Regions from separate parts of the Bacillus sp. P4_E1 genome, predicted to be linked through region 2. Evidence: riboswitches for the same ligand, from Rfam matches in the RefSeq annotation. Region 2 holds a riboswitch; each other region holds the start of a gene.
What was found. A riboswitch is a leader RNA that binds a small molecule or an ion and turns the genes downstream of it on or off. The one in region 2 is predicted to bind S-adenosylmethionine.

Region 1: another riboswitch for S-adenosylmethionine. It lies ahead of AC1DS7_RS23575 (peptide ABC transporter substrate-binding protein); the one in region 2 lies ahead of AC1DS7_RS14790 (cyclase family protein).
Region 3: another riboswitch for S-adenosylmethionine. It lies ahead of metI (cystathionine gamma-synthase/O-acetylhomoserine thiolyase); the one in region 2 lies ahead of AC1DS7_RS14790 (cyclase family protein).

Annotation. Positions count from the first base shown of each region.
Region 1 is NZ_JBFUIV010000021.1:50,576-60,827, reverse strand. Features, by position in the region: gene AC1DS7_RS23595 (helix-turn-helix domain-containing protein) at 126-1,025, shown strand; gene AC1DS7_RS23590 (hypothetical protein) at 1,044-1,235, shown strand; gene AC1DS7_RS23585 (hypothetical protein) at 1,222-1,494, shown strand; gene AC1DS7_RS23580 (peptide ABC transporter substrate-binding protein) at 1,541-3,181, opposite strand; gene AC1DS7_RS23575 (peptide ABC transporter substrate-binding protein) at 3,687-5,327, opposite strand; SAM riboswitch class I at 5,463-5,567, opposite strand; gene AC1DS7_RS23570 (aldo/keto reductase) at 5,716-6,549, opposite strand; gene proC (pyrroline-5-carboxylate reductase) at 6,551-7,354, opposite strand; gene pnuC (nicotinamide riboside transporter PnuC) at 7,551-8,201, shown strand; gene AC1DS7_RS23555 (GRP family sugar transporter) at 8,268-9,119, opposite strand; gene modB (molybdate ABC transporter permease subunit) at 9,417-10,091, opposite strand; gene modA (molybdate ABC transporter substrate-binding protein) at 10,097-10,252, opposite strand, start outside.
Region 2 is NZ_JBFUIV010000009.1:146,576-156,827, reverse strand. Features, by position in the region: gene AC1DS7_RS14805 (hypothetical protein) at 1-231, shown strand, start outside; gene AC1DS7_RS14800 (ATP-binding protein) at 375-1,601, shown strand; gene AC1DS7_RS14795 (hypothetical protein) at 1,831-2,214, shown strand; gene AC1DS7_RS14790 (cyclase family protein) at 2,240-2,872, opposite strand; SAM riboswitch class I at 2,958-3,070, opposite strand; gene AC1DS7_RS14785 (PRK06851 family protein) at 3,220-4,329, shown strand; gene AC1DS7_RS14780 (nucleotidyltransferase domain-containing protein) at 4,443-5,225, shown strand; gene AC1DS7_RS14775 (MFS transporter) at 5,360-6,661, opposite strand; gene AC1DS7_RS14770 (FAD-dependent oxidoreductase) at 6,808-8,334, opposite strand; gene desB (Delta(10) desaturase DesB) at 8,913-9,998, shown strand; gene AC1DS7_RS14760 (amino acid ABC transporter permease) at 10,049-10,252, opposite strand, start outside.
Region 3 is NZ_JBFUIV010000006.1:240,820-251,071, reverse strand. Features, by position in the region: gene AC1DS7_RS11335 (undecaprenyldiphospho-muramoylpentapeptide beta-N-acetylglucosaminyltransferase) at 216-1,274, opposite strand; gene metH (methionine synthase) at 1,293-4,691, opposite strand; gene AC1DS7_RS11325 (bifunctional homocysteine S-methyltransferase/methylenetetrahydrofolate reductase) at 4,691-6,523, opposite strand; SAM riboswitch class I at 6,594-6,703, opposite strand; SAM riboswitch class I at 6,906-7,019, shown strand; gene metI (cystathionine gamma-synthase/O-acetylhomoserine thiolyase) at 7,109-8,221, shown strand; gene metC (cystathionine beta-lyase) at 8,218-9,381, shown strand; gene AC1DS7_RS11310 (ArsR/SmtB family transcription factor) at 9,877-10,167, shown strand.

The DNA.
Region 1 (10,252 bases), on a different contig from region 2:
TTTCATGTAATTATGTATGTGTTGAAAATAAATTATTTACTTATAGCTTTAAGAATTAATCCGCAATTTAAATCAAAAATGATTTGTATGTATATGGTAAATTAAAGTTGTAAGGAGGTACTGAAATGCATGAAGAATATAAAGAGATGATAAAAAAAGCAATCGAATATATAGAGAATCATTTACATGAAGAGCTTACAACAGAAAGAGTGGCATTTCACGGGGCAGTATCGATGTACCATTTTCATCGTATTTTTCAAAGTTATATTGGGATGAGTGTAACGGATTATGTTCGTAAGAGAAGATTAACTCATGCTGCACAGGCTTTAGTATCGACTGAAAGAGCAGTCATTGATATTGCAGTGCAAAATGGCTTTTCCTCACAAGAGGCATTTACTAGAGCTTTTAAAAGAATGTTTCAATTACCACCAAAAAAATATCGGAAATATTTCCAGTCATTTTATATAGAAAGAGAGGGCGTTTCAATGGAAAAAGGTATACCGAAAGGATGGGTATTAAGTGGAAGTCATCCTGCTGAATATGAGATGGGTTTAGATTACGAAGTTGTTCATCAAGGAAAAGTATCTGCATATATAAAAGGAAAAGAGAACGTTACACACGGAGGGTTTTCAACATTAATGCAAATGTTCCGAGCGGAAAAATATGTAGGTAAGAGGTTGCGTTTAACAGCATTTATTAAGAGTGAAAATGTAAAAGACTGGGCAGGATTGTGGATGCGAGTAGACGGAAAAGATACAGAGCCTATTGCTATGGATAACATGCAAAATCGTCCAATTAAAAATACGAATAACTGGCAATCATACTCGGTTGTACTAGATATAAAAGAAGAAGCACTTGGTATTGCATTTGGTGTTTTATTATCAGGAGAAGGCTGTGTCTGGCTAGATAGTATTCGTTTTGATGAAGTGGATGAAAAAATTCCTTCAACAGATTTGGCAGAAAACTTTTATGAAACACTCCTAGAAGAGCCGGTGAATCTGCAATTTGAAGAGGTAGAAAAGTAAAAAGTAAGGAGAAAAGGTATGCTCAAATATGTAAAACTAATAAGTATTAGTTTAGTAGTATCATCGTGTATTATGGGAATCAACTATTTAATTAGTTATCTTTGGTCAGGGCATATACCTTCTTTGACGTGGAGAACATATTTGATATTTATGGTTATATTTATGATGAATTTTGGTTCAATACAAAAAGAGAGCTATGAAGAGAGTTGATAATCGTCCTTTTAGTCTTCTTAGTATTAATACATATGTATTTATCACTGCATTGGAAAAACAGGTTTGCCGTTCGGGATTATTTCCCGCAACATATGCAGCGAATGGTTATTACACAATAATATTTGGTGGAGTTAATTTAGCGGAAAATATTATTTCATTATTACTTATTATACTAGTTACACAATTGGTAGCGGGAATCACTATAGGTATAAAAGTGATAGTAAAGAGGGGAAGTTCTGTAGTTAAAGAAGCATAAAGTAAAAAAGGTATCCTTCGTGGGATACCTTTTTTACTAGTGTTTATTATTTTGCAACTTCTGTCCACTTGTAGTTAAATTCACCGCCGAAGTCAGTTGTTACAAGTCCTTTAATGAAAGAGCGTTGTAAGTAAGAGCGACCTTGTTGGTATAAAGGAGCGACAGCACCATCTTGTAATAAGATTTTTTCAGCTTGCTTCATTGCTTCCCAGCGACCTTTTTCATCACCAGCTAAATCAGTTTTTACTTTACGAATAAGCTCGTCGTACTCTTTGTTAGAGTATTTATCGAAGTTATAAGCACTATCTGTTGTGAATAGATCTAAGAATGTAATAGGATCCGCGAAGTCAGGGCCCCAGCCATCGATTCCAATTTCGTAATCACCACTTAATAGTAGTTTTAACTGTTGTTTACGTGGTTGAGGTTTTAAATTCACTGTTAATCCATCTAGATTCTTTTCTAATTCACCTTTTAAATATTCACCAGTTTTCTTAGCTAAAGCATTATCACTTGTTAATAGTTCAATTGTTACTTTGTCAGTACCAAGTTCTTGTTTCGCTTTTTTCCAGTTTTCTTTTGCAGATTTCACATCATCTTTGACTAGATTTCCATTCTCTTTACGGAAGTCATTACCGTCTGGACTTTTTGCGAATTTCGCAGGAACCATTCCTTCTGCTGGGATTGCACCGTTATTTAAAATTGTTTCTACGTACGCTTTTTTATTCATTGCTTCGTTAATAGCGAGGCGTGCATGTTGATTTTTTAATACTGCATTTTTCTGATTTAGTCGTAAGAATTGGATACCGACTTCAGCGCGTTCCTTGAAGTTGGAATCGTTCTTATACTTATCAACAAACTCCGCAGTTAAAGCAACACGATCAATTTGTCCTGAATCATATAAGTTAACTTCTGTAGATTTATCTTTAACGACATTGAAGTTGATTTCTTCTAGTTTTACAGTTTTAGCATCCCAATAGTTAGGGTTCTTCTTCAATTGGAAGCTTTGTTCATGTTTCCAGTTATCTAATGTGAAAGCACCATTGTAAATTAAATGATTTGTTTCTAAACCGTATTTATCGCCTTGAGATTTTAAATACTCTTCATTGATTGGTAAGAATGTTGCAAATGTCGTTAAGCTTAAGAAGTAGGGAACAGGGCGGTCCAGTTGTACTTCTAAAGTTTTATCGTCAAGAGCTTTAACGCCTAATTGATCGATTGCTACTTCTTTTTGGTTTATTTGTTTCGCATTTTTTATATCAAAGAATAAGAATGCATATTCAGCAGCTGTTTCAGGGTTAACGGCACGTTGCCAAGCGAAAATAAAATCTTTTGCTGTAACAGGAGTACCGTTTGACCATTTTGAATCACGAAGATGGAAAGTATACTTTGTTTTATCCGGACTAATGTCAACCGATTCAGCAACACCAGGGATCGGTTTATTATCTTCTCCTATAGCATATAAACCTTCAAAAACATTTCTCATTACATTCATGGATTCCCCATCCGTCGCTTTTGCAACATCCATTGTTGGAATTTCTGAAGCAAATGATAAGTTAATCGCTTGTTTATCAGGTGCTTTATCGTTCGCTTTTGCTCCGCCTGCATTATCTTTATTTCCCCCGCAAGCAGTTAGTAGTAGACTTGCCCCTAAAACAGATGCAACAACAGGTACAACTTTTTTCTTCATTGTTCTTTCCTCCCTAAATGTGTTGTTCGTAACGTCATAATGTCCATGTCTTGAAGTGTAGCTATAGAAGGAGAGAAAACCTATTATAAATATGTGTATATAGGTAATCAGGTATTCTATATGTATATACATGTTGAACTATAATCTATCGTTATATGTTTCAACTTAGTAGACATTACATTTTGATGGTGAAATATTTTGTTTCTTTGATTATTTAGAATATTAACACTGGAAAGAACTATATGTCAATAATAAAAAGTGGAGTGTTAATTTCTTGGAATAATATATTGAAAAAGCAGATTTCCTCATATTAGGGAATCTGCTTTTAATATATTTTGCTAAAAAAACAATGGGTGTGGGTGAGAACACGATGATCTAAGTTGCATTTTATCCCGCATTAACGGGCAGTAAGATCCTCACCTCAAAATTCAGTGAAAGCAAAGAAGTTAGGGGGGATCAACTGCCCGTAAAAGCCCGATTGGTGAGGGCTGATTAAAGTTTCACTTTATTTTTCAATTTTTGCCCATTTGAAGTTTAATTGACCTGCAAAGTCTACTTGCACAATGCCTTTCACATAAGAACGCTCTAAATAAGATTCTCCTTTTTGGTAAAGAGGAGCAATAACAGAGTCCTTAAATAAGATTTTTTCTGATGCTAGTAACGCTTCCCAGCGAGCTTTTTCATCACCAGCCAAAGTAGTTTTAACTTTTTCAATTGTGTCATCAAACTCTTTATTAGAGTAATGATCTAAATTGTAAGGGTTATTCGTCGTAAATAGTTCAAGGAATGTAATTGGATCAGCAAAGTCAGGGCTCCAACCGTCAATTCCAATCTCGTAGTCACCTTTTAATAAGAGTGAAACTTGTTGTTTACGTGGTTGCGGTTTTATATTTACCGTTAAGCCATCTAAATTCTTTTCTAGTTGTCCTTTTAGGAACTCACCAGTTTTCTTCTCAAGGTCACCATCACTTGTTAATAATTCTAATGTTATCTTTTCAGAACCAAGTTCTTTTTTTGCTTTCTTCCATAATTCTTGTGCAGATGTTGTATCAACTTTTGTTAAATCGCCGTTTGCAGTACGGAAGTCTTTTCCATCAGGCCCTTTTGCAAAGTTTTTCGGCACGAGACTAAAGGTTGGTGTAGAGCCATCATTTAATAACGTATTTACAAAAGATTTTCGATCAATTGTTTGATCGATTGCTTGGCGTGCAGAAACGTTTTGAAGTACTTTGTTTTGCTGATTCATACGTAAAAACTGTACCCCTACGTTCGGACGTTCTTTAAAGTTAGCATCCTTTTTATATTTATCAACGAAGTCAGATGTTAGTTTTATACGGTCTAATTGTTTGGATTCGAATAAATTTACTTCTGTTGATTTCTCTTTCACAACGTTGAAATTGATTTCTTCGAGTTTGACATTATCTTTATCCCAATAGGTAGGGTTTTTCTTAAATTTAAAGCTTTGTTCATGCTTCCAATCACTTAGTGTAAAAGCTCCGTTGTACAAGATTTTGTTATCTTCTAAAGCGTACTTATCACCTTGTGCTTTAAAGAATTCCTCGTTGATTGGTAGAAATGTTGGGAACGCCGTTAAGCTAATAAAATACGGAACAGGGCGCTCTAATTCTACTTCAAACGTATGGTCATCAACTGCTTTTATACCAAGTTGATCGGATGGGAGTTCTTTGCTATTAATTTTTTTAGCGTTTTTAATATCCAGGAATAAAAAAGCATATTCAGAAGCTGTTGCTGGATCGACAGCTCTTTGCCAAGCGAAGACAAAATCTTTCGCTGTTACAGGTGTGCCGTTCGACCATTTTGAATCTCGTAAATGGAATGTGTATTTCGTTTTATCAGCACTTACTTCATGAGATTTCGCAACGCCAGGAACAGGTTTATTACCTTCACCAAGATTGTATAAACCTTCAAATACGTTTCTCATTACTTGACCAGAATCAGTATCTGTAGCACGAGCCGTATCCATTGTTCGAATCTCAGTAGGTGAAGATAAGTTTAAAACTTGCTTACTAGGTGCCTCATCTTTTGCATTTGCTCCGCTCGCTTCGTTTTTATAACTAACGCAACCAGATAATAAAATACTTACTCCTACAACTGATGCAATACCGGGTACAAACTTCTTTTTCATTTGATTTTCCTCCTAAATAGTTAATAAGATTGGATGATGATGAGGGAAATGAAAAACAAAAAATCCCTCTTTTCGTATTGAGAAAGAGGGATTTTTACGTACAAGTTATGCACCCGTATATAAACGAAGTCCCTCATTCTATCTTTCAAGCACAAAGCTTGCAGGAAGTGGCACAGTATTCAAAATGAACCTGCTGCCGAGGTTTCAAAGGGCCAGTCCCTCCACCTCTCTTGATACAATGAGAATAAATTTTATTAATTTTTGTGTTTCTTTGATAATTCAAAATCTTACACCTTAGATAATGAAGTGTCAATCAAATGGAATATAGTTCAAATTTTCAGTTTTATTAAAAATAAAAAAACCACTGCATATGGCAGTGGTTTCCCTACTAGAAGTTAAAGTTATCTGGATCTGGACCAACGCGATGATTTTCATTTAAAGCTTGAATTGCTTTCATATCATCCGAGCTTAATTCAAAGTCAAAGATGTTTGCATTTTCAATAATGCGGTGTTCTTTAATAGACTTAGGGATTGTTACAACTTCATTTTGTAGATCCCAACGTAAAATAACTTGTGCAGTCGATTTATTATATTTCGTAGCGATTTCTTGTAATGTTGGGTGATTAAGTAGCTGCCCCTGCATTAATGGTGACCAAGCTTCAAGCTGGATGTTATGTTCTTTACAGAAGGCATGTAATTCTTCTTGTGCTAAACGTGGGTGGTATTCCACTTGGTTAACCATTGGTTTAATTTCTGCAATTTCAAATACGTCTTGCAAATGGTGAATATGGAAATTACTCACACCGATAGCACGAACACGACCATCTTTATAAAGCTGCTCTAAAGCTTTCCATGATTCAGTGTATTTTTCTTTTACAGGCCAATGTACTAAATATAGATCTAAATATTCTAGACCTAATTTTTCTAATGTAGTTTCAAATGCTTGTAGTGTTGACTCGTAACCTTGATCACTATTCCACACTTTTGAAGTGATGAATAACTCTTCACGAGGAATACCAGATTCTTGAATTGCCTGTCCAACGCCTTCTTCGTTTTTATATATCGCAGCAGTATCGATACTACGGTATCCATTTTTTATAGCTGCTTTTACAGAATCAATTACTTCTGTACCATCTTCAACTTTAAAAACACCCAAGCCGAACCAAGGCATTTTCACGCCGTTATGTAATGTTGTATAGTCGTTTAAACTTGTTAAAGTCATATTAATTCTCCCTAGCTTTTTTATTGGTCGCTTCAACTGCTTGTTGAATGACTTCTGAAAAATTATTTTCATATAGAACTTTTAAGCCTTCAGCCGTTGAACCTCCTGGTGTTGTTACTTGTTCGCGGAGCATAGCTGGATCCTGATTTTGCTGGAGCATAGCGGCAGAGCCAGCAATCATTTGAATGACAAGGTGTTTTGCTGTTTCCTCATCAATACCATAGCTTTTCGTTGCTTCAATTAAACCTTCAGCAAAGTGATAGAGAAAAGCGGGTGCACTACCAGTAACTGCGGTAAGTTGGTGAACTTCCTCTTCGGTACAAAACTGTGAGGTACCGATACCTTTTAAAAGAAGTTGTAACGTTTCTTGATGTGTTTCATCTACAGAATGTCCCGTCGTATATAAGGAGATAGACTTTCCAATCCCAGCAGCTGTATTTGGCATAATCCAAGCAACAGGTGTCCTTTGGGGAAGTCTTTCTTCTAGATAAGATGGTCCGATTCCGGCAGCAACTGTCACGACAAATTGATTAGTTAGAAGAGGGGATAGATCCGCTAATAGCTGTTCATGTGCGACAGGCGGCATTGCTAAAACGATTGTATCTACAGATTTAATATGCTGTTTCCAATCTGTTGTAATCGATAGATCATATTGAGTTTGTAATTGCGTTAGTTTTTCTATGTTACTTCGGTTGGAAACAATAATTTCTTCGATGTATTCTTTACTTGTTGTAAGTAGTCCAGCAAATATAGCTTCTGCCATACGACCGGCACCAATAAATAAAATTCGATGTTTATTAGGCATATCCTTTATTCCTTTCTGATGAGAATATGTTATAAAAAACGATAACATTTTTAAGAGAATTTTGTAAAAAGAAACGGCTTATCGTAAGTGGAATAGATGAGTGGGGAGTTTTACAGGAGAAAATTTATAGTAAGTATAAGAGTTATTTCTTATACTGTTGATAGGGAGTTTATTACATATCTGGGGAGAGATAAATATGGTTAGAAGTCCACTTTTTTTACTCATTTCTAGTATTATTTGCATATTAGTTGGGTTCTATATCCGATCAAGTTATATTGAAATTTTCGCATCGGTTATGGGGATTATTAATGTTTGGTTACTTGCAAGGGAAAAGGTATCAAACTTTTTATTTGGGATGATTACAGTTGCGGTATTTCTGTATATTTTCACTACACAAGGCTTATACGCAATGGCAGTATTAGCAGCCTTCCAATTTATATTTAATGTGTACGGTTGGTATTACTGGATTGCGCGTAGTGGGGAGGAGAAGGTAAAACCGACAGTTCGCTTAGATTTGAAAGGATGGATTATTTATATACTTTTTATTTTAGTTGCTTGGATTGGTTGGGGATATTATCAAGTCCGTTATTTAGAATCGACAAGTCCATATTTAGATGCTTTAAACGCTGTATTAGGATTAGTAGCTCAATTTATGCTGAGCCGAAAAATCTTAGAAAATTGGCATTTATGGATTTTGTATAACATAGTTAGCATTGTGATTTATATTTCAACGGGCTTATACGTCATGTTAGTATTAGCTATTATTAATCTATTTTTATGTATCGATGGCTTGCTAGAATGGAAGAAAAACCATAAAGAGCGAGAACGTGTAAAAAATTATATTTAGAAAATAATTGTAATCAAAAACCCCCTGAAGCATATACGTTTCAGGGGGTTTAAATATAGTGTGAATTTATGCTTTTGTCATACCAAGCAATACAGCGCCGCCGATAATTAAAACACTACCTAGGGCAATAAAGATCAATTGACGTTTTGTTTTCTTTTCACCTAAGAAGACAATCGCACCGAATGTTGAGATAACGATTCCAGTTTGAGATAATGGGAAGCTTGTCGCTACTCCGACACGTGGTAATGAAAGAAGTAAGAATAAGTTTCCTGTTCCCCAAAGTAAACCAGATACAGCATTACGAATTGCATATTTGTTAAATGGTTTATGTTTAGACGTCAGTACAACCGCACCAACGAACATACCAACTGCCTGTGGTAAAATAGCAGACCAACCATCGATATTATACCAACGAATAATAATTACATATACAAGATAGCCGAAAGTAGAAACAATTAAAGTAAGAAGTCCCTTTTTCAATTGTCCTGGTGGCTGTGCATTTTCTTTATCATCTAGTGATGTGAATACTACACCAATTACGATTAATAGGATTGCAATCGTTCCCAGAACAATCGTTGTAGTAGTAGTCCACTCACGAAAAGCGATAACTCCAAAGATAGAAGTTGCAACAAGTTGCATACCAGTAGAAATAGTTACAGTAGTTGAAACACCTAGTTTTTCAACTGTTTTTAATTGGTTTACTTGTCCTAAAGCCCAGAATAAACCTGAAATAAAGCCAACAATCAAGACTGTCATTGTTAAAGTTGGTTGAGTAAATACATACATAGTTGTTGCGAAGAATAGAGCACCGATTGTCATACCTACCGTTTGGCTATATGCACCACCGCCCATTTTTACGCTTACTAATAAGATGTTTCCCCATGCGATTGCAGGAAGAAGCGCTAATAAAATGTCCATTACAAGACTCCCTTCGGTTTTCTATACCAATATAATTACATAGAGTTCTAACGATCGGTAATGCCCCACTAATAGAGTAGAAGATTACCGATCGCTAAAACAGGATGAAGAATTTACGATATAAATGCGTTTTCATTTCTTCATTTTTTGAAACACTTTCATATAATAACAGGAAATTACCTATTTTAGAAAGTGAATTCAAATAAAATGTATATTTAAATAAGGGAAAAAATTCAGTTATTAATCAAATCATTTTATTTTCCGGGAAATAAAAAGCAACTTTTGTCGAAAGTTGCTTTAAGAAGTAGTAATTCTTCTATTAATGAGTTGAATGCATAGTAAGAATAGAAGGGACATACTAATCGTTATGATTACAAGCGTCCAAGCTAGTTGCATATTACTCGCATCAATAGCCATATAAATCGCCGTTGGAATCGTCTGAGTTTTGCCAGGTATATTTCCTGCAAACATTAAAGTTGCACCAAATTCACCGAGTGCGCGAACAAAGCTTAAAATCATACCGCTAAGTAGTGCGGGGAATGCAAGCGGGAGTGTAACATGTAGAAAAACTTGATATTCACTTGCACCAAGATCGCGCGCGCCATCTTCAATTTGTACATTTGCGATAGAAAATCCTGTTTTTGCTGATTGGTACATGAGCGGAAATGCAACGACTGTAGAAGCAATGATAGCAGCAGTAGATGTAAACATAATGGACTGCTGAAATAATGATTCAATCCACTTTCCAATGGGACTGTTATTTCCAAAAATGATAATTAGAAAAAAGCCGATAACAGTTGGTGGAAGCACCATTGGTAATAAGAAAATAGTTTCTAGTAGTACTTTATATCGCCACGAGGAGCGCGCTAATGCTCGTCCAATAATCGTTCCTAAGATCGTAACGATTATTGTGGCGCACGCAGCTACTCGCAAGGATAGAAAGACAGGTGACAAAATTGCATCAAAGCTCATAGCGATTATGGCAGGATTGTAAATCCATATTTCTTAAAGATAGATTGTGCATCTTTTGATTGTAAATACTCATAGAATGAAGTCGCCTCTTTCTTATGCTTAGATTCCTTTATAACACCTAAAGGATAGTGGATTGGCTCATGAGAATTAGCTGCTACCGC
Region 2 (10,252 bases):
CAAAAATATAAAACAAATGCGACGTACTTCCAAGTAGGGTGTGGAATTTATGCTGGCTTATGTAGTTTACTGTTAGATACTTTTGGACAAGGCGCTTATTATGTAGAAGAATTATTATTAAATACTGAAAGTAAGTATGGGGAATATTTAAATTTATATATGAAGGATTTTGTAGTAGGACATAATAATTTTACAGATGGATTGCTAAATGATAGGGTAAGATGGATATAAATTGTAACTGAAAAGGAAGGAGCTGTATCTCCTTCCTTTTAGTATTAGAAGGTTACATGTTGCTCTGAAAGCAATTTCATAATTATAATTTAAAGAGATAACACTTGAAATGTTTTTTTGTATTGATCAAGAGGAGTTTTTATATGAACAAATACAAGAGCTTGATTTATGAAGAAAGAGAAGCTTTAAAAGTATTTATATTATTATTCTATATTATATTCTTTTTATATGACGTTATCTATTATTTTGTTTATCCCGCTATGAATATTAATGAAGCAAGGGTAGGGTGGCCAGAAGGTGGTATGGGAATAGGTGTATATATATTAGTAATATCTTTATTTCCTATTTCAATATATCTTCAAAAACAAGGTTATGTATATTTTGTGAAATACTTATTTTTAATTGGGTACATGCTTATTGATCTTATTAATAACTTAATGATTTATTTACACAGTGATCGTGTTTTTGAAAATGGAAATATGGTTGAAATATTTTTAATTTTATTTGCACCGATTTTCGTGAACAGAAAATATTTTTATTTCGTTTCCTGTAGTGTAATTGGAAAATATGTATTTTTTACTTTGATATTACAAGATGTAAAAGTTGTGATTCCGCTTGTATTATGTATATTCTTTTTCATCATTTCGCATTCTTTATTAAAGAGATTTCAATCTTATGTAAGGACAGTTGTTGAGATGATGAACAGTATGAAAGAGACAGAAAATTTAGCGGTTATTGGGACTATGTCTACAACAATCGCTCATGAAATTCGAAATCCATTAACAGCTTTAAAAGGATTTACACAAATTCAAAAAGAAAGAAATCCTGAAGATACGATGAGCTATGAGATTATGCTGCAAGAAATTGAGAGAATTAATGGGTTTGTTAGTGAATTGATGTTATTAGGAAAACCGAAACCAACAAATTATGAATGGTGTAATATAGGGGAAATCCTTTTATATGTTGTACAGTTAATGGAAAGCTATGCGACTCAATATAAAGTTAAATTTAATTTGCAAGTAGATGGAAATTTACCCGTTATAAATGGTGATGATAAGCAATTAAAACAAGTGTTGTTAAACATCATCAAAAATGGAATTGAATCGATGCCAGGAGGCGGGAATATTCGGATTCTGGCATATGAAAAAGCTGGAGAGAACTTGTGTATTTCTGTTGAAGATCAAGGTCTTGGGATAGAAAATGAGAAAATAGAAAAGATCGGAAAAGCTTTTTATACAACAAAAGAGAATGGTACAGGTCTTGGATTAATGATTACATATAAAATTATTGAAGAACATCAAGGGAGTATCGCGATTGAAAGTAGTATGGGGATAGGAACGAAAGTAGAAATTTATTTACCAACAGTGTAGTGCATTAGACGAAATTACTTTTCAGAAAAGTGTTCTTGTTGTGTAAATATAAACATTTTATAAAATGTTTCAAGAAGGGTTTTTTTTATAAAAAACTTCGTTTATAATGGAGGAAAATATCGACATAGAGCTTTTAGCTCATGTAACGGTTCAGTAGTGTTATGAAAAGAAAAGAAGGGGTGCACGCGCATCCTTTTTTCTATGCGGATATGATGAAAGGGGTGGTATGATGGAATTAACATTAAATTCGACTGTATGTTTACACACGATTCAATTTCGAAAAGAGCAAAAGAACTATATTGTAAAAGATACGATTACAGGAGAGACATATGAAATGCCGCCACTTTGGATTGATGCACTAGCAATGATGCGTGACGGTTTTTTATTGGGAGAAATTGAGGAGAAATTAAAAGAAGAATATCCAGCAGAAGAAGTAAATATGGTAGCATTTACGAGGCAACTGTTAGAGCTAGAACTTGTCGAAATGGTAGATGGAGAAGAGATAGCTTGTACAAAGAAGAAAGATAAAGATTATTTAGCGTGGATACGACCAAAGGTGGAGCAATTCTTTTTTAACTTAAATAAAAAATATAAAAGCAAAGGTCAAAAGTGATCTTTGCTTTTTTTGTAGACCATGTTTAAAAAATAACAGCGAATGCCCTTGCGAAAGCACCGTCACTATTTTTAATTTTTAAAGGTGCTGCTGAGAAAAAGAATCGTTTCGCTTTAATGGCATCTAAGTTTGTTAAGTTTTCAATTAAGTAAATATTATTTCCTAACAGTATGTGATGAATCGGTGATGTTTCTGTCGTTACCTCATCAGGAGAAATAAAATCTAAACCGACAGATTTTACTTTTAATTGAACTAGTTCTTCAGCTAATTCTTCGGAAAGATAAAACGCTTCTTTCTCATAAGCTTCGGTATTCCATTTATTAGATAGATTGGAATGGAAAATGACAATATCGCCTTCTTTTATGTCGACAGTATGTAATACTTCCTTAGGTAATTTTCGCTCTTGAACATGAGTCACATCGATAAGAACAGCTTCGCCTACAAATTGATTTAGGGGTAATTGATCAATAGTGGTTGCGCCTGAAATGAAATGAGCAGGCGCATCACAATGCGTACCAACATGAACGACAGAATGAAAATTCGTAACTTGATAACCTGTTTCTTCAACGCTTGTAATGGCTTCTAGTTGGATTTTTGGTGTTCCAGGAAATTGAGACATATTATTTTCAAACGTTTGTGATAGATCAATTACTTTCATTTTACATACCTCCAATATATTTTTTTCAAATAATAAAAAGCCCCCCCTTCATAATCAAGAAAGATGAGCTTTACATACTAGTTGAGTTTTATCTTCCAAAATGCAATGCATTTTGCAGGAATTAGCACCTATTCAGTTTGCATAAACTGAGGTTGCTGGGCTTCAAAGGACCGGTCCCTCTGCCTCTCTTGATAAAGGTTTATTCGGTTTTAAATTCGGAATATTTGTGATATTTAAATTGTAATTCATTTCCTTTTTTCGTGCAATACAAATTAGGTGTTCACCCAAATAAAGTTGCTCGCATATTGTAGCTTATGTAAGTAGACTGTTGCGAAGGAGTGAGTGCAGTGACAGGGAATGTATTGAATTATTATGCTGGTGGCAATACAGCTAGAGGATTTCATAATTTATACGAAGAGAATTTAAAAGGACTAGATAGGTTGTTTATTTTAAAGGGTGGTCCAGGAACGGGAAAATCTTCTTTAATTAAGGCAATAGGTCGTGAATGGGTTGAAAAAGGATATGATATTGAACTTTTGCATTGTTCTTCTGATAATAAGTCAGTTGATGGAGTGATTATTCCGAAATTAAAAGTAGGAATTGTTGATGGAACATCACCGCATGTTATTGAGCCGAAAATGCCAGGAGTTATTGAAGAGTATATAAATTTAGGAGTTGCTTGGGACTCAGATAAATTAAGAAAGCAGAAGTTAGAAATTGAACGGTTTGTATTAGAAGCGGGCAAGGCTTTCAAATCTGCTTACGGATGTTTTAAAGAGGCGTTAGTTATACATGATGAGTGGGAGAAAATATATATTAATAACATTGATTTTAATAAAGCAAATGAACTAACAGAACAGCTAATTCAGAAATTATTTGCAGATAAAAAGGGAGAACAATCGATTGTGAAACATCGTTTTTTAGGAGCTGCTACACCGAAAGGAGCAGTTGATTTTGTTCCTAATTTAACAGAAGGATTACCACATCGTTATTTTATAAAAGGACGCCCGGGTTCTGGAAAATCAACAATGCTTAAAAAGTTATCGAAGGCAGCAGAAGAAAAAGGGTTTGACGTTGAAGTATATCATTGCGGATTTGACCCGAATAGTCTTGATATGGTTATCGTAAGAGAATTAGGATTTGCAATTTTTGATAGTACCGCACCACATGAATATTTTCCAAGTCGCGAAGGTGATGAGATTATAGATATGTATGCTCTTATTGTTAAACCAGGGACGGATGAGAAGTATGCTACAGAAATTCGTGACGTTTCCATTCAATATAAAGCAAAAATGAATGAGGCGATGTCTTTCTTAGCAAAAGCAAAATCAGTTCGTGATAAATTAGAACGAATTTATATTGCTGCTATGGATTTTTCAAAAGTGGATGCATATAAAGAGGAAATTCAAAAAGAGTTTGAACGAATTACTGCTACTGTAATGGAAAAGAAAAAATAGGTGCTTTATTGAGCTGTCAGAAATTTTCTGACAGCTGTTTTGGTATATAGTAAAATTAGTCGTATATTTGTCGAATTACCAGGGAAATAATCAAAAAATGGAGATGGTATGAAATGAGAGAGAAAATTGAATTAGAACTAGAACGAATTGAAAAAGAGAATGATGTGAAAATTTTATTTGCAGTGGAATCAGGGAGTCGTGCTTGGGGATTCCCATCGAAAGATAGCGATTATGATGTTAGGTTTGTTTATATACATCCAGTAGAATGGTATTTATCAATTCATGATAAGCGTGATGTAATCGAATATCCAATTAGTGATGATTTAGACATAAGTGGTTGGGATATTAAAAAGGCATTGCAACTGTTTGCAAAGTCAAATCCAGCGTTACTCGAATGGATTCGATCGCCGATTTTTTATTCGAAAAACTCGAACCTTCCAGAACAGTTTCAGCAAATGAGTGAAAAGGATTTTAATCCGAAATCAACGATATATCATTACTTACATATGGCTTCAAAAAACTATCGTGAATTTTTACAAGGTGAAAATGTAAAGTTGAAAAAGTACTTTTACGTATTACGTCCTATTTTAGCTTGTAAATGGTTAGAAGAGAAAGGGACATTGCCCCCAGTAGAATTTGACCGGTTAATTATGGAACTATCAGTCGAGCCTAGTGTATTAGATGAAATTGAAAAGTTGTTAATAAAGAAAAAAGCAGGTACGGAATTAGATGTTGGATTGAAAATTGAGGTGTTAAATCAATTTTTAGAAGAACAAATTGATTATTATGAGCAATACGTGAAAGGGATTGAAAAGGGATTAGGGATTGATATTGAGAGTTTGAATACATTATTTCGAAATATGTTGTTTGAAGTATATGAAAAAGAGCACAAGTGAGTTTGTGCTCTTTTTTATCCCGCATTAACGGGCAGTAAGACTCCCACCTCAAGATTCGGCTGGAGCGAAGAAGTTAGGTGGGAGGTCAACTGCCCGTAAACGCCCGATTGGTGAGGGCTGATTAAAGTTTCACTTTATTTTGTAGGAATAAAGAAAACAGATATAGCTGCGATAAGACCTGCAAAGGAGAATAAGTAAAAATTCCACGCCAAGTCATATTGCATTGTCATAATAATACCGACAAGAATAGGGCCAGCAATCGCACCAACTCGGCCAAGTCCAAGTCCCCAGCCTAAGGAGGTAGCTCGTATATGTGATGGGAAGTATTGTGTTACATAAGCATTTAATATTTGAGTAATACCGACTGATCCAATTCCAGCAAGACCAATTAAAAGATAAATGATTGTAACAGATGGTTTAATTGTTAATAGTCCAATACATATGGCTGCCATAAGATAGGAGATACTAATAACAATTTTTGCTCCTATACGATCGGTAATCGCTCCAGCAAATACTGCACCGATAGCTGCAGTAATATTTAGTATAAGTAGAAATGATAAACTAGATCCAAGAGGGTATCCTGCCTGGCGCATCATCTGTGGTAGCCAAGTATTTAAACCGTATATTAAAAACATTCCCATTATATAAGTGAGCCAAAAAAGTAGTGTTGCTTTTATGTAATCTTTTGAGAATAACGTAAGAAATCCATTTTTCTTTTGTATATTAGATGGTGTTTCAGGAATTTCATCTTTTACATGGAGTTCAATTTGAAAGCGATTAAGAATTTTATTCACTTCTTCTTGTCGATTTTGCGATAATAAAAATTGAATGGACTCAGGTAAATAACGAATAATGAAAGGAATGAGGAGTAGCGGAATCATTCCGATGCCAAACATAACTCTCCATCCGAAATCTTCTAGCATGAACATGGATAAAATAGCGCCTAACACGATACCTAAAGGATAGCCGGTAAACATAAGAGCATAAATAAAAGATTGCCGTTTTTTTGGTGAATATTCAACAGTAAGTGCTGAAGCCGTTGGGATAACACCGCCTAATCCGATTCCTCCGATAAATCGAGATAACCCAAATAATTCAGGAGAAGGAGCAATTGCAGCTAAGCCCATTGTGATAGAAAAAAGGGCTAAACAGCATATAAGTGTCCATTTTCGTCCAATTAGATCTGTAATGGTTCCAACTAGAATAGCACCAATAAACATCCCAAATAAAGCATAGCTGGCAATTGTTCCAGCGTGGGCTGGTGATAGTGCCCAGCTTTTGTCTTCTAGGAGCTTTGGCAGAACGGCGCCGTAAATACCTAAATCATATCCGTCAGCTAGAATGGCTAGCCAACAAATAAAAACAACAAGTTTTGTAATAGAACTTGAAAAGATAGTTTCTGTAGATTCTAGATGAGGTGGAGCAGAAGGTTGCATAGTATTCACTCCTTTTATTTGTAGATGAATATATTATTTTATTTTATTTAATGTTAATATTTCCCTGCGTATGTCGAAATTTATATGAAAAGGTGTCATGAAAAATAAAAAAGTTCAACAGGATTCCCGTTGAACTTTTTTGTTTTTTATTCGTTATCAACTCGCTTTAATGGTTGATCTGCTGGACCTTCCATAACATCCCCATCAATTGAAAAACGGGAACCGTGACAAGGGCAATCCCAAGTACAATCACCGCTATTCCATTCAACTTCACAGCCGAGGTGTGTGCAAGTTGTATCGACGATATGTAATTTTCCTTCTTTATCTTTATAAGCACCTGCTCGTTTACCGTTGACATGTACAACAGAACCTTCGCCAACTTCAAGATTTTCTGGCTTACGTAATGCGGTTTCAATTTTTCCTTCAATTAAGTGTTTAGCAACATCAATGTTCTGAGAGAGGAAAGTTTTTATATCCGGATTTGCATGAAAGCGTGATGGTGCAAACAGTTCTTTATATGGGCTGTGGACTTTTAGAATGGAGTCCTTCAGTAAATGAGCTGCTGCAGTTCCAGTCGTCATTCCCCATTTACGATATCCAGTTGCCACAAATATATTTGGATTCCTTTCGTTAATATGTCCGATATAAGGGAGTTTATCTAGCGTGATTAAATCTTGCGCTGACCATCTATAAGGAATTTCATCTACTCCAAAAGTAGATTCAGCAAAGGAATATAGTGCATCATAATGAAGCATCGTATTAATTCCTTGGCCTGTTTTATGGCTCTCTCCGCCAATCAATATCAACTTTTCTCCATTGCTTGTCGTATAACGTATGGAGCGTTTTGGATCATCGATACTTAAATACATGCCCCCTGGATAATCCGTTTTTGCTTTTATTGCGAGGGCGTAGGAGCGTTCTGCGTACATTCGCGTAAAGAAAAAGCTATTAGCATCATAAAAAGGAAAATGTGAACAAGAGACAATATATTTACAAGTGATGCGATGGTCACCCTTTGTAATTACTTGTGGATAATCTCCTTTTTCCACATCCATAGCTGTTGTTTGTTCATAAACTTTGCCACCCATCTCCACAAACTTTTCTAAAAGTGTTTTCAAATAAAGGAGGGGATGGAATTGTGCTTGATTTTTCATTACAAGTGCAGATTGTATTGGAATAGGAATCGATAGAGATTGAACATAGTCACAAGGTATATTTAATTTTTGATAAGCTTCATATTCTTTCGATAAATTTCTTAATCCGTTATCGGTAGTTGTATATAAATAGGAATCTTCATTTGAGAAATTACAGTCGATTTTATATGTTTGAACAGTTTCATTTATGAATTGTAGAGCATGATTATTTGATTCATAGTAAAGCCTGGCCTTTTCCACACCGAAATGATTTATTAATTCGTCGTAAATAAGATCATGTTGTGCTGTTACTTTCGCTGTTGTATGCCCAGTTGTTCCGTTTAAAATAAGACCAGAATCAATTAAAACAACGTCGATGCCTTCTTTTGCAAGTAAATAGGCAGTAGTAATACCTGTAATACCAGCACCGATAACAGCAACTTCTGTCTTTATATTTTCGGATAAATGAGGAAAAGTAGGAAATTGAGTAGATTCAATCCAATAGGATGATGGTAACTGCGGAAATGTGTCATCTGTCATTTTGAAAACCTCCAAATTAGAACAATTTTCCTTTTAATATTTCCATATTATATGGAATTCATGTATGTTGTTTTCGTAGCGTTCTATTTTTACTAAACGAAAGAAAAAATATTTTAATATAATTATTTTATTGGGGCAGTATGAAGAAGTAGGATTTATATAAAGATAAATTCAAGTGATTCCATTTGTTGATTACATAGAGAGTTCTTGAATAAGATAGAGTCTATGTTGTTTAAGTGGATATGTATATATAGCTGATAAAGCCTTATGAAATCTATGCTTTTTCTTTAGTGAAATAAAGTATAATTATAAAAATATAACCAACTTTTATTACTAGGTCATAAAAGTTGTTGACAATATAGAAATTCTATTGTTATGATTCATCATGTGGAAAGGTTGATAGAGAGTAAAGAGAGAAATGTTTTTCATTGATAATAAAAGCGAAAATTAAGTGACGATAGAGTGAGTATATTTTCCTTATGATAAATGCTTTTTGGATCACGTAGTAAAATCAATCTGGAAGCAAGAATTGATATATGCAAGTTGCGCGGGGCGCGGCATAAGAAAGGGGCAAAAGGATGAAGGAGCTTCATACGTTTGGGTGGTATGCAGCACGTGTAGCACCACATTTGCCGAAAAAAGCATTTAAACCAGTTCCTAATCGATTATTTGGTGGACTGGCTTATTTACTTGTGGCATTGGCTGGTTTAATAACGATCGGTGTATTTGAATTGAATGTGTGGGCAAATCTAGGAATTGCAATTGTTCTTGGATTATGTTTTGCTTCACTTGGATTTTTAGGACATGAAATTTTACATGGAACAGTTGTAAGAAAGGCATGGCTTCGTGATTTTTTAGGTGCGATAGCATTTATGCCATTATCAACTGGCCCAAAACTTTGGAGAAAGTGGCATAATGCAACGCATCATGTTCACACACAGCATGAAGATAATGATCCAGATGCATGGCCGACATTTGAGAAACTGAAAAAGAGTAAGTTTTTGAGTTGGGTATATCGCATGCCTCTTCATGTACGTTCATTCTTTAGTTTCCTGTCACTAACAATTCAATTTACGTTACATTCGACTCGAATGTTCTTTCATTTTATAAAAGAATTTAAGTCATCCAATCAAAAATCTGTATGGCTTCAACTTCTTTTGCCCTGGACAGTTTGGATTAGTTTATTGTTTATTATGGGACCTACAAAGTGGTTCTTTGCATACGTGATTCCGTTGTTAATTGCTAACTTTATTGTAATGGCGTATATCGCAACAAATCACCGCTTAAATCCTATTGTTCCAGTAAATGATCCTTTAGCAAACTGTTTATCAGTAACAGTACCGCGCTGGGTAGACGTTTTACATTTCAATTTCTCATACCATACAGAACATCATCTGTTTCCTGCTATGAGTTCTAAATACTATCCATTAGTAAAAGATAAAATTAAAGAAATGTGGCCGGAACGCTATCACGAAATGCCGATGACAAAAGCTTTGGCAGCACTTTGGAATACACCACGTGTGTATTATCACGGAAGTGAATTAGTTGATCCGCATAGGGAGCATTTCTATGGTTCTTTAGGAAATGGATTGGATCCTCATAATATTTCATATCGTGAGGAACATATAGAGGAAAAAGAGACTATAAAAAAAGTAAATCAATAATAGACATATTTTACGATGAAAAAGCAAGCTCTCTTAGAGCTTGCTTTTTGTTATAAAGAGACTTCTTTCTTGTTCTTCGTCTTGACCTGGACAGAGTTATTTTCTTTTCGTTGAAGTCGTTTTTCTAAAAGATTAACAAAATAAGTAAATAGAAGAACAAGTACGAGGTAATATAAACCAACAATTATGTATGTATCTAATTGTTGGAAGTTACTTGCAGCAATTGATAAACCTGATCCCCATAATTCGGACAA
Region 3 (10,252 bases), on a different contig from region 2:
TTACCCCGCATTAACGGGCAGTAAGACCCCCACCTCAAAATTCAGCGAAAACAAAGAAGTTAGGTGTGGGATTAACTGCCCGTAAAAGCCCGATTGGTGAGGGCTAATAATCAGTGGGGATGAACCCCCCACTGATTAAAGTTTCACTTTATTGTAACATAAAAATATCAATTCTTGGAATCTTTCATCCTACTAAAAAAGACATGATTGTTTAATCATGCCTCTGAAATATGTTGAATGATAGTTTTAATCGCTTCTTTTCCATTATATTTTTTTAATGCTGTTTTATACGTCTCATTATTATGAGATAGCTCTTCTATATGCTTTATAAGTGAGTTCACCGTTACATCCTCTTCATATAATACCGATGCATACCCTTGTCTTTTAAAGGATTCAGCATTTAAAATTTGATCTCCACGGCTTGCAAATTTCGATAACGGAATTAAAACCATCGGCTTTTGCATTGTTAAAAATTCAAAAATCGCGTTGGATCCCGCACGTGAAATAACAAAATCTGTTGCTGCTAATATATCCGGTAACTCTTCATGTATATATTCAAATTGTCTATATCCTTCTTTATTTTGTAAGGATTCATCAAGATTTCCTTTTCCGCAAAGATGCACAATTTGATAATTTTTCAGAAGATCTGGAAGTGCCGATCGAACCGTTTCATTAATTTTCTTTGCGCCTAAACTTCCTCCCATAACAGTAATAACTGATTTCTTCCGGGAAAACCCTAGAAACTTTAAACCTTTTTCAAGATTTCCTCTTAGTACGTCTTCACGTACAGGCGATCCTGTATATATTACTTTTTCTTTCGGTAAATGTTTCGCTGCTTCTTCAAATGTAACAAATATTTTCGAGGCAAAACGGAGCGCAATTTTATTTGCTAGTCCAGGTGTCATATCAGATTCATGTAATAAAACTGGCACTCTATTTAGCCACCCTCCTATTACGACTGGTACGGATACGAAACCACCTTTTGAAAAAATAACATCCGGTTTTAGTTTACGAATTGTTACGTACGCATCCATAACACCCTTCATCACGAGAAAAGGATCTTTTATATTTTTTAAATCAAAATAACGACGTAGCTTCCCGCTTGCAATACTATGGTATGGGATTCCTTCTTTTTCTATAATCGTTTTCTCAATCCCTTGATGAGAACCAATATAAGAGATATCCCAGTTCTGCTTTTGTAAATGTGGAATAATTGCTAAATTAGGTGTTACATGCCCGGCCGAACCGCCACCTGTAAAGACTATTTTTTTCATACGTCTCCCCCTTCTACACTATAGTACACTAAAATACCTTGCCTCAGGGTGAGAAAATACCATAGCCGTTACAGACGCTTCTGGCTCCATCATAAATCCTTCTGTTAATGAAATACCTATTTCTTCTGGATGAATTAAGCGAAATAATTTTTCTTGATCAGCAAGTTCTGGGCATGCTGGATAACCAAATGATACGCGTATTCCTCTATATTTTGTACGGAATCTCTCTTCCATCGTCAGTTCAGGTGAATCTGGAATTCCCCAACGATCACGAATGAGCATATGTGTTTTTTCAGCAAGTCCTTCTGCTAATTCAAGTGCTAACGACTGAATCGCATGACTGCGTAAATAATCTCCCTTCGCCTTCCACTCCTCTGCAATATCTCGAACCCCTTCTCCAACGGTAACAGATAAGAAAGCGACATAATCCATCTCATCTCCAATCGGGCGTATATAATCTCCTAAAGTACGGTATGGTGCTTTCCCTTGTCTCGGAAATTCAAATCGCTCTATAATACGTGTGTGATCTTCCGGATCGTATATAATTATATTTTGTCCATCACTTTGCGCCGGGAAAAATTGATACACCGCTTTTGGGCGTAACCAAGATTGTCCTTCTTGTAATAATTCATCAATTAAATCATTTAGCTCATGTGCTCTTTTATCCCCTTCTTGCAAGAGTTTTTTTACGTTTCCTTTTAACCCAAGATGGTGTCCAATTAACATTTGTCTATTTAAAAACGGTGCAAGATGAAGGGCAGGAATATCCCGTAATACAACTCGTTTCGTCGAATCTGGCACTATAACAGTTGCTTTTGGCAACGGCTCAATAACTGCGGGAATTTCTATTTTTTTCTCCTCTTGTTTCACAATATGAAGATGGCGTTCCTTTTTATCTCGCTTCATCTTTTCACGTTCTTCTTCTTTTTGTAATTTGTTAATAATATCAAGACCTGTCATTGCATCACTTGCATAACATACGAGCCCTTTATAAGATGGAGAAATACGATTATCTGTAAATTTCCTCGTTAGTGCTGCACCACCTACAACAATTGGAATATCAATATTCGCTGCTTTTAAATCTTCAGCAGTCGTTACCATTTGTTGCGCTGATTTTACTAACAAACCAGAAAGGCCAATAATATCAGGTTTCTTTTCTTGTACTTCTTGAACAATTCGATCCGAACGAACATTAATTCCTAAATTAATAATTTCATATCCGTTATTTGATAAAATAATTTCAACAAGGTTTTTCCCAATATCATGTACGTCTCCTTTAACAGTCGCTAATAATACTTTCCCTTTTTTTGCACTCTCACTAGATTCCATATGTGGCTCTAAATAACTTACGGCAGCTTTCATACTTTCAGCACTTTGCAATACTTCAGCAACGATAAGCTCATTACCATTAAATAATCGCCCCACCTCATCCATTCCTGTCATAAGCGGCCCGTTAATAATATCCAGAGGTTTTCGTCCTTCTGTAAGCGCGAGACTTAGATCTTCTTGTAGTCCTTGCTTCGTACCTTCTACAATATAATTTGCCAGTCGTTCATCAAGTGTTAGCGTTTCTTGTATAACGACATCTTTCTTTTTGGCAACACGATAAAAGTTTGTAAATTTTTCTAACGTCTCTTTCGTCGTTTCAAATAATAATGCATCCGCAAGACGTTTTTCTTCCTCTGGAATTAACGCATAGCGTTCTAATTTTTCCGTATTAACAATCGCATAATCTAATCCTGCTTTCGTTGCATGATATAGAAAGACAGAGTTTAATACTTCACGTCCAGCTGGTGGTAAACCAAAAGATATATTACTCACACCTAGAATCGTTAAACATTCTGGTAACGCTTCTTTAATAAGACGAATTCCTTCTATAGTCGCTGCCGCTGAACCTATATATTCTTCATCACCTGTTCCTACAGGAAACACAAGCGCATCAAAAATAATATCAGATGGGCGTATACCATACTTTTTCGTTAGTAATTCATAGCTTCTTTTAGCAATCTCTATCTTTCTTTCTGCACTAACTGCCATACCATCTTCATCAATTGTCCCTACAACTATCGCAGCACCGTATTTCCGAAGAAGGGGTGTCACTTTTTCAAAACGTTCTTCTCCATCCTCTAAATTAATAGAATTGATAACACCTTTTCCTTGAATATAAGTAAGAGCTTTCGCCATAACATTTTCATCTGTTGAATCAATCATAATCGGTACTTTTAACACTTTCGTAACTTCTGCCAAGAATCTTTCCATATCTTCTATTTCATCACGATCAGGGTCTGCCATACAAATATCAATAATATGAGCATTTTTCTTCACTTGCGCTCTTGCCACTTCAGCAGCCTCTTCAAATTTCCCTTCTGCTACTAATCTTTTAAACTTACGCGATCCAATTACATTCGTCCTTTCTCCAACAAATAAAGGCCTCATAGAATCATCATATTGCAACGCTTCTAGTCCACTAATTCCATGTCCAACCCTTTCATGATGCTCACGAGGATTAATCGAGGCAAGCGCCGATTTCATTACACGTATATGTTCTGGTGTTGTGCCACAACAACCACCAATAATATTAATCCATCCTTCTTCAGCAAAACGTTTTACTTTTTCAGCAAGTGACGCTGGAGATTCGTGATAATGCCCATCTTCATCAGGAAGACCAGCGTTTGGATAACACGAAATATAACACTCCGATAAATCAGATAGGGAACGTATATGTTCCCTCATAAATTCTGGACCAGTAGCACAGTTTAATCCAACCGATAATGGCTTCATATGCTCTACCGATAAATAAAAGGCTTCGATCGTTTGACCCGCTAAAGTCGTTCCCATCGGTTCAATTGTTCCAGAAATCATAATAGGTACTATTTTGTTTAGTTCTTCAAACGCCGATTGAATTCCAATGTACGCAGCTTTCACATTACGCATATCTTGACTCGTTTCAACGAGTAATACATCAACTTCTCCTCTTAATAGTCCTCGCGCTTGCCTTGTATAGGCTTCAATTAACTCTTCAAAAGTCACACCACCTGTAACACTAATCGCTTTCGTCGTTGGTCCCATCGCTCCCGCAACATACACTTCTTTCCCACTTTCTTTAACCGCTTGCTTCGCCAAAAGCGCTGCCCTTTCGTTTAACTCTTCATCTAAATGAGACAATGCATAATCACTTAATACAATATTTGTTGCACCAAACGTATTCGTTTCAATAATATCTGCTCCAGCTTCAATGTAGACTTTATGAATATTTAAAATAACATCCGGTCTTGTTTTTACTAAATATTCATTACAACCTTCGTATTCTTCTCCTCCAAAATCTTCCGCTGTTAAGTCTTCTTGCTGGATCATCGTTCCCATTGCACCATCTAATATTAAAATTTCATGTTGTAATCTCTCTTCTATTCGTTTCATCAATTAATACCTTCTTTCACTTCTTGCTTTTCTCTCACATATTTCACGAGATGTTCTGTAATTTCATATTTTAAAAACGGTGTAATAAGATAAATACCGTTAAAGTATTTCATCGCCGCATCGATCAACTCTTGTGAAATACGAATCCCTTCCTCTATGGCTGCCTCTTTCGTTTCATGTCCATCCATTCTTTGTCTTATCTCTTCAGGAAGAGTAATACCCGGCACTTCAAAATGAAGAAAATCTGCGTTCCGCTTACTTACTAACGGCATAATTCCAATAAAGATAGGTTGTTCCAAATGCTTTGTCGCTTCATATACTTCTTCTATTAAAGCAACATCATATATCGGCTGCGTTAAGAAATATTCAGCACCAGCATCAATTTTTCGTTCCATTCGCTTGACCGCTGCTTTTAAATGCCTTACATGAGGATTGAATGCACCTCCAACAGAAAATCTTGTTGCCGGACCAATTGATTTCCCTAAAATAGAGCGTCCGTCGTTCATCTCTTTAATCATTTTAATGAGCTCTATCGATGACAAATCATATACAGAAGTTGCACCTGGGAAATCACCAACGCGCGCTGGATCACCAGTTAAAGCTAGCACTTCCTCCATACCTAATGCTGATAATCCAAGTAAGTGAGACTGTAGTCCAATGACGTTATGGTCTCTACACGTTAAATGCGTCAATACTGGAATATCATGCTTCGTTAATAATGCACCCATAGCCATATTCGAAACACGAGGAGATGCTAATGAATTATCTGCTAGAGTAATAGCATCCGCTCCAGCCCTTTTCAGTGCTCTTGCCCCTTCAAAAAAACGCTGCGTGTCTAACGTTTTCGGTGGATCTAATTCCACTACAACTGTCGTTTGTTTCTTTGCCTTTTCTGCTAGAGTAACATGAGCTCTCGAACGCTTCTCATGTGTATGGACCACTTTAGGCCTTTGAATCGTCTCCTTTGCTATTACAGGTGCAACATTTAGAGTAGCACGTTTCATTCCTTCAATATGTTCCGGGGTAGTACCACAACAACCACCTAATAAACGAATACCTTGTTCAATAAATTTCGGTGTCATTTCTTCAAAATACGCTGGACTTCCCTCATATACGTAACGCCCTTCCACATAATTCGGGAGACCTGCATTCGGATATGCTGATAAATAGCCATTTTGAGGAATCGATATCATTTTGAAAGCTTCCGTCATGTGAAGCGGGCCTAGTTGACAGTTCAACCCAACAACATTGGCACCGTAATCTAAAAGCTGTTTTAATATTTCATTGACATCATTCCCATTTTGAGTCGTACCTGCCTCATGTAACGCTAACTGAGCAACAATCGGAATATTCGTTTGTTTACGCAATACTTTAACCGCATGCAATAATTCAAATTCATCATAAAAAGTTTCTAATAGTAATCCATCAACCTGTTCTTCTAGTAAAGCACCTGCCTGCTCAAGTAACATAAATTCTCGCTCTATATCAGTCGTTGTAACAGCACCAATATGTTTCATACCTCCAATTGTCCCTAAAATTGCATTCCGATCTGTTACTGATGCTTTCGCAATATTCACTGCCGCTTTATTAATTTGGACAACTTGATTTTCTAGACCATACATGCGGAGTTTCGCTTCATTCGCACCATACGTATTCGTTTGAATAACATCTGCTCCAGCAGCTACATATTGTTTATGGATCGATATAATTAAGTCCGGATCAGACAAATTCAATTCTTCAAAACTACTTTGTAAACCATGCGAATGTAATAACGTTCCAACCGCACCATCACCTATTACAATTCCTTTTGATAATAAATCTAGTAATTTCACGAATCTCCCTCATTTCTATCAATATAAAAACCCCCTCTTCACTTTGAAGAGGGGGACATAATTGTTCCTCCTCTTATTATGCAAAACACACGTTTTGCAGGTTTTAGCACCGTTTCAAACATTTAGTTTGAAGGTTGCCGGGTTTCACAGGGCCTTTCCCTCCACCGCTCTCAATAAGAGTTTGTCTTTATTATTTTATTTATGTAGCTAAAAGGAAATACGTTCCCCTTTTAACAATGTTTGTTAATTTTTTATAAATTTAGCACGCACTAAAATAAAAGTCAATGACACTTGCGGAAAAATAAAAATTATTTAAAATAAAGTTGCAATTCAAATATCTTTTGTTGTAAAGTTAAAACCATAATAAAATTTCATACGAACATTCTTATCTAGAGAGGTAGAGGGACTGGCCCTTTGACGCCTCAGCAACCATTAACATTCATTCGTTAATAAGGTGCTAATTCCAGCAAATTGTGAAAGATTTGACAGATGAGAAGAAGACTCTATTCAATCCGAAAGCCTTCTTCTTAGAAGGCTTTTTTTATTTTCACTTAGTCGTTCACTTTAAAAAGGGGGAATTTTCACATGTCAACAATCGAAACAAAACTAGCACAAATCGGGAACCGTAGCGAAGCTACAACAGGAACGGTTAATCCACCTGTTTATTTCTCAACTGCTTATCGTCACGAAGGAATTGGTAAATCTACTGGATTTGACTATTCAAGAACTGGAAATCCGACTCGTGGCCTTTTAGAACAGGCAATTGCAGACTTAGAAAGCGGTGAGCAAGGGTATGCCTGTAGTTCAGGAATGGCGGCTGTTCTCCTTGTCCTTTCACTATTCCGTTCCGGAGATGAGCTTATCGTATCTGAAGACTTATACGGGGGAACATATCGTCTATTTTCCGAACATGAAGACAAGTGGAATATTCGATGTAGATACGTAGATACACAATCTATTAAACAAATTGAGCAAGCAATCACATCTCAAACGAAGGCTATTTTCATAGAAACACCGACTAATCCATTAATGCAAGTAACTGATATCGTAAGTGTAGCAAGTGTAGCGAAAAGGCACGGACTACTTCTTATTGTAGATAACACGTTCTATACGCCTTATATACAGCAACCATTAACAGAAGGTGCAAACATCGTCCTTCATAGCGCAACTAAATATTTAGGCGGTCATAACGATGTACTAAGCGGACTTGTCGTTGCGAAAGGGAAATCTCTTTGCGAGGAGCTTGCTCATTATCATAATGCCTCTGGTGCTGTCTTAAGCCCGTTTGATTCATGGCTATTAATTCGAGGCATGAAGACTTTAGCACTTCGCATGAAACAGCATGAAGAAAACGCTCATGCAATTGTTGCTTATTTAAATGATGAAGATGGTGTGACAGATGTATTTTATCCAGGAAGAGGTGGTATGATTTCATTTCGCCTTCAAGATGAAACTTGGATTAATCCTTTCTTACAATCTTTATCCTTAATTACATTTGCTGAAAGTCTTGGCGGTGTCGAAAGTTTAATGACTTATCCAGCAACGCAAACTCATGCCGATATTCCAGAAGATGTTCGAACAGCACGTGGTGTGTGTAATCGTCTTCTCCGTTTTTCAGTCGGCATCGAAAATAGCAACGACTTAATTCAAGACTTAAAGCAAGCAATTAAACTTGTAAAAGAAGGTGTAAGAATATGAGTTATTCCATAGATACGCTTTTACTGCATAATCAATACAAGCATGACTCACATACAGGAGCTGTTAACGTTCCCATCTATAACACATCAACATTCCATCAGTTTGATGTAGATGCTTTCGGAAAGTATGACTATAGTAGATCTGGAAATCCAACACGTGAAGCTCTTGAAGATATCATTGCTTTATTAGAAGGCGGGACAAAAGGATTTGCCTTTGCATCAGGCATTGCAGCCATTTCTACTGCATTTCTCCTTCTTTCACAAGGTGACCATGTTCTTATTTCAGAAGATGTATATGGAGGCACTTATCGAATTGTTACTGAAGTTCTCTCCCGTTATGGTGTTTCACATACATTTGTTGATATGACCAATGTGGAAGAAGTAAAAGAAAACATTAAACCAAATACGAAGCTCTTTTATGTAGAAACACCTTCTAACCCACTTTTAAAAGTGACAGATATTCGCGCTGTTTCTAATCTTGCAAAATCTATTGGTGCTCTTACTTTTGTTGATAATACATTTTTGACACCACTATTTCAAAAACCGCTTGATCTTGGCGCTGATGTCGTTCTTCATAGCGCTACAAAGTTTATTGCTGGTCATAGCGATGTCACCGCCGGATTAGCTGTCGTAAAAGATGAAGAACTCGCTCAAAAGCTCGGCTTTCTACAAAACGCTTTTGGTGCTATTTTAGGACCGCAAGATTGTTCTCTCGTGCTTCGCGGCATTAAAACATTGCATGTACGTCTCGAACATTCAGCTGCAGGTGCCAACAAAATCGCAAATTTTTTACAAGAGCACACTAAAGTTCAAAATGTCTATTATCCTGGCTTACAAACACATCTTGGATTTGACATTCAACAATCTCAAGCTACATCAGCCGGAGCTGTCCTATCTTTCACTTTACAATCAGAAGACGCACTCCGCCAATTTTTATCAAAAGTAAAATTACCTGTCTTCGCAGTTAGTTTAGGTGCTGTCGAATCGATTCTTTCCTACCCAGCTAAAATGTCACATGCAGCTTTATCACAGGAAGCACGTGATGAAAGAGGGATTTCCAATTCATTACTCCGTTTATCGGTTGGCCTTGAAAATGTTGACGATTTAATATCCGATTTTGAAAATGCCCTTTCTTATGTAGAAGAACCTGTAAATGCATAAAGGGAAGAAACGAAGCTGTGTACGAATAATAAAACTCTTCAAGAAATAAAATAGTTGTTTAAAAAGATGAACTCTAGAATAAATGACTGATGACTTGATTATTCTAAGATGTATCAGTTACATCCAAACATTTCATTATCATCATAATCAGCTTCTTTTCTTTTAACCTGTTATATATTCTATATATAACATTATAATTCCTTTGTCATATTATTTTAAAAATTTTGTATATTCATTTGAAAGAATAAGAAAATCATGATAAAATTGTGTTACGAATATATCTATATCTTTCAATTTTTGAAACGCATCAAAATTTTCACTCAAAAATGTCATTTTACAAAACTGTGCAAATTTATCTATTTTATTTACATCAGGGTCTCTTTTCTTACAATTTCTTTACTTTAGGACTTTTTTTCTGCAACAACTGTTTTCTTTTCTTTGATTTTTTGGTATGTATAGTATGGTATAACAGCTCACACGGAGGTGGAAAAGAACATGTTAGAAACCTTTCAAAAAGAAATAGAACTATATGAAAGCAATGCAGAATTATTGAAAGTGCTTGCTCATCCTGTTCGCTTATGTATTGTAAAGGGATTAATTGAACGTGGCCCAAGCAACGTTTCTACAATGTACACAGGCTTAAACATGCCACAATCTACAATTTCACAGCATTTAGCAAAGTTAAAAAGTGCTAAAATCGTTTCTAGTGAAAGAAAAGGATTGGAAATTTACTACAAAGTAGAAAACGAAACAATCATTCAACTCGTTCGCGTATTATTAGGTTAGGGACCTATAGACAGAGAAAAAGAGTGTATTCTATATTTTTCATCTCATATCTTTAATATAAATATATATCATGAGAGAAAATATA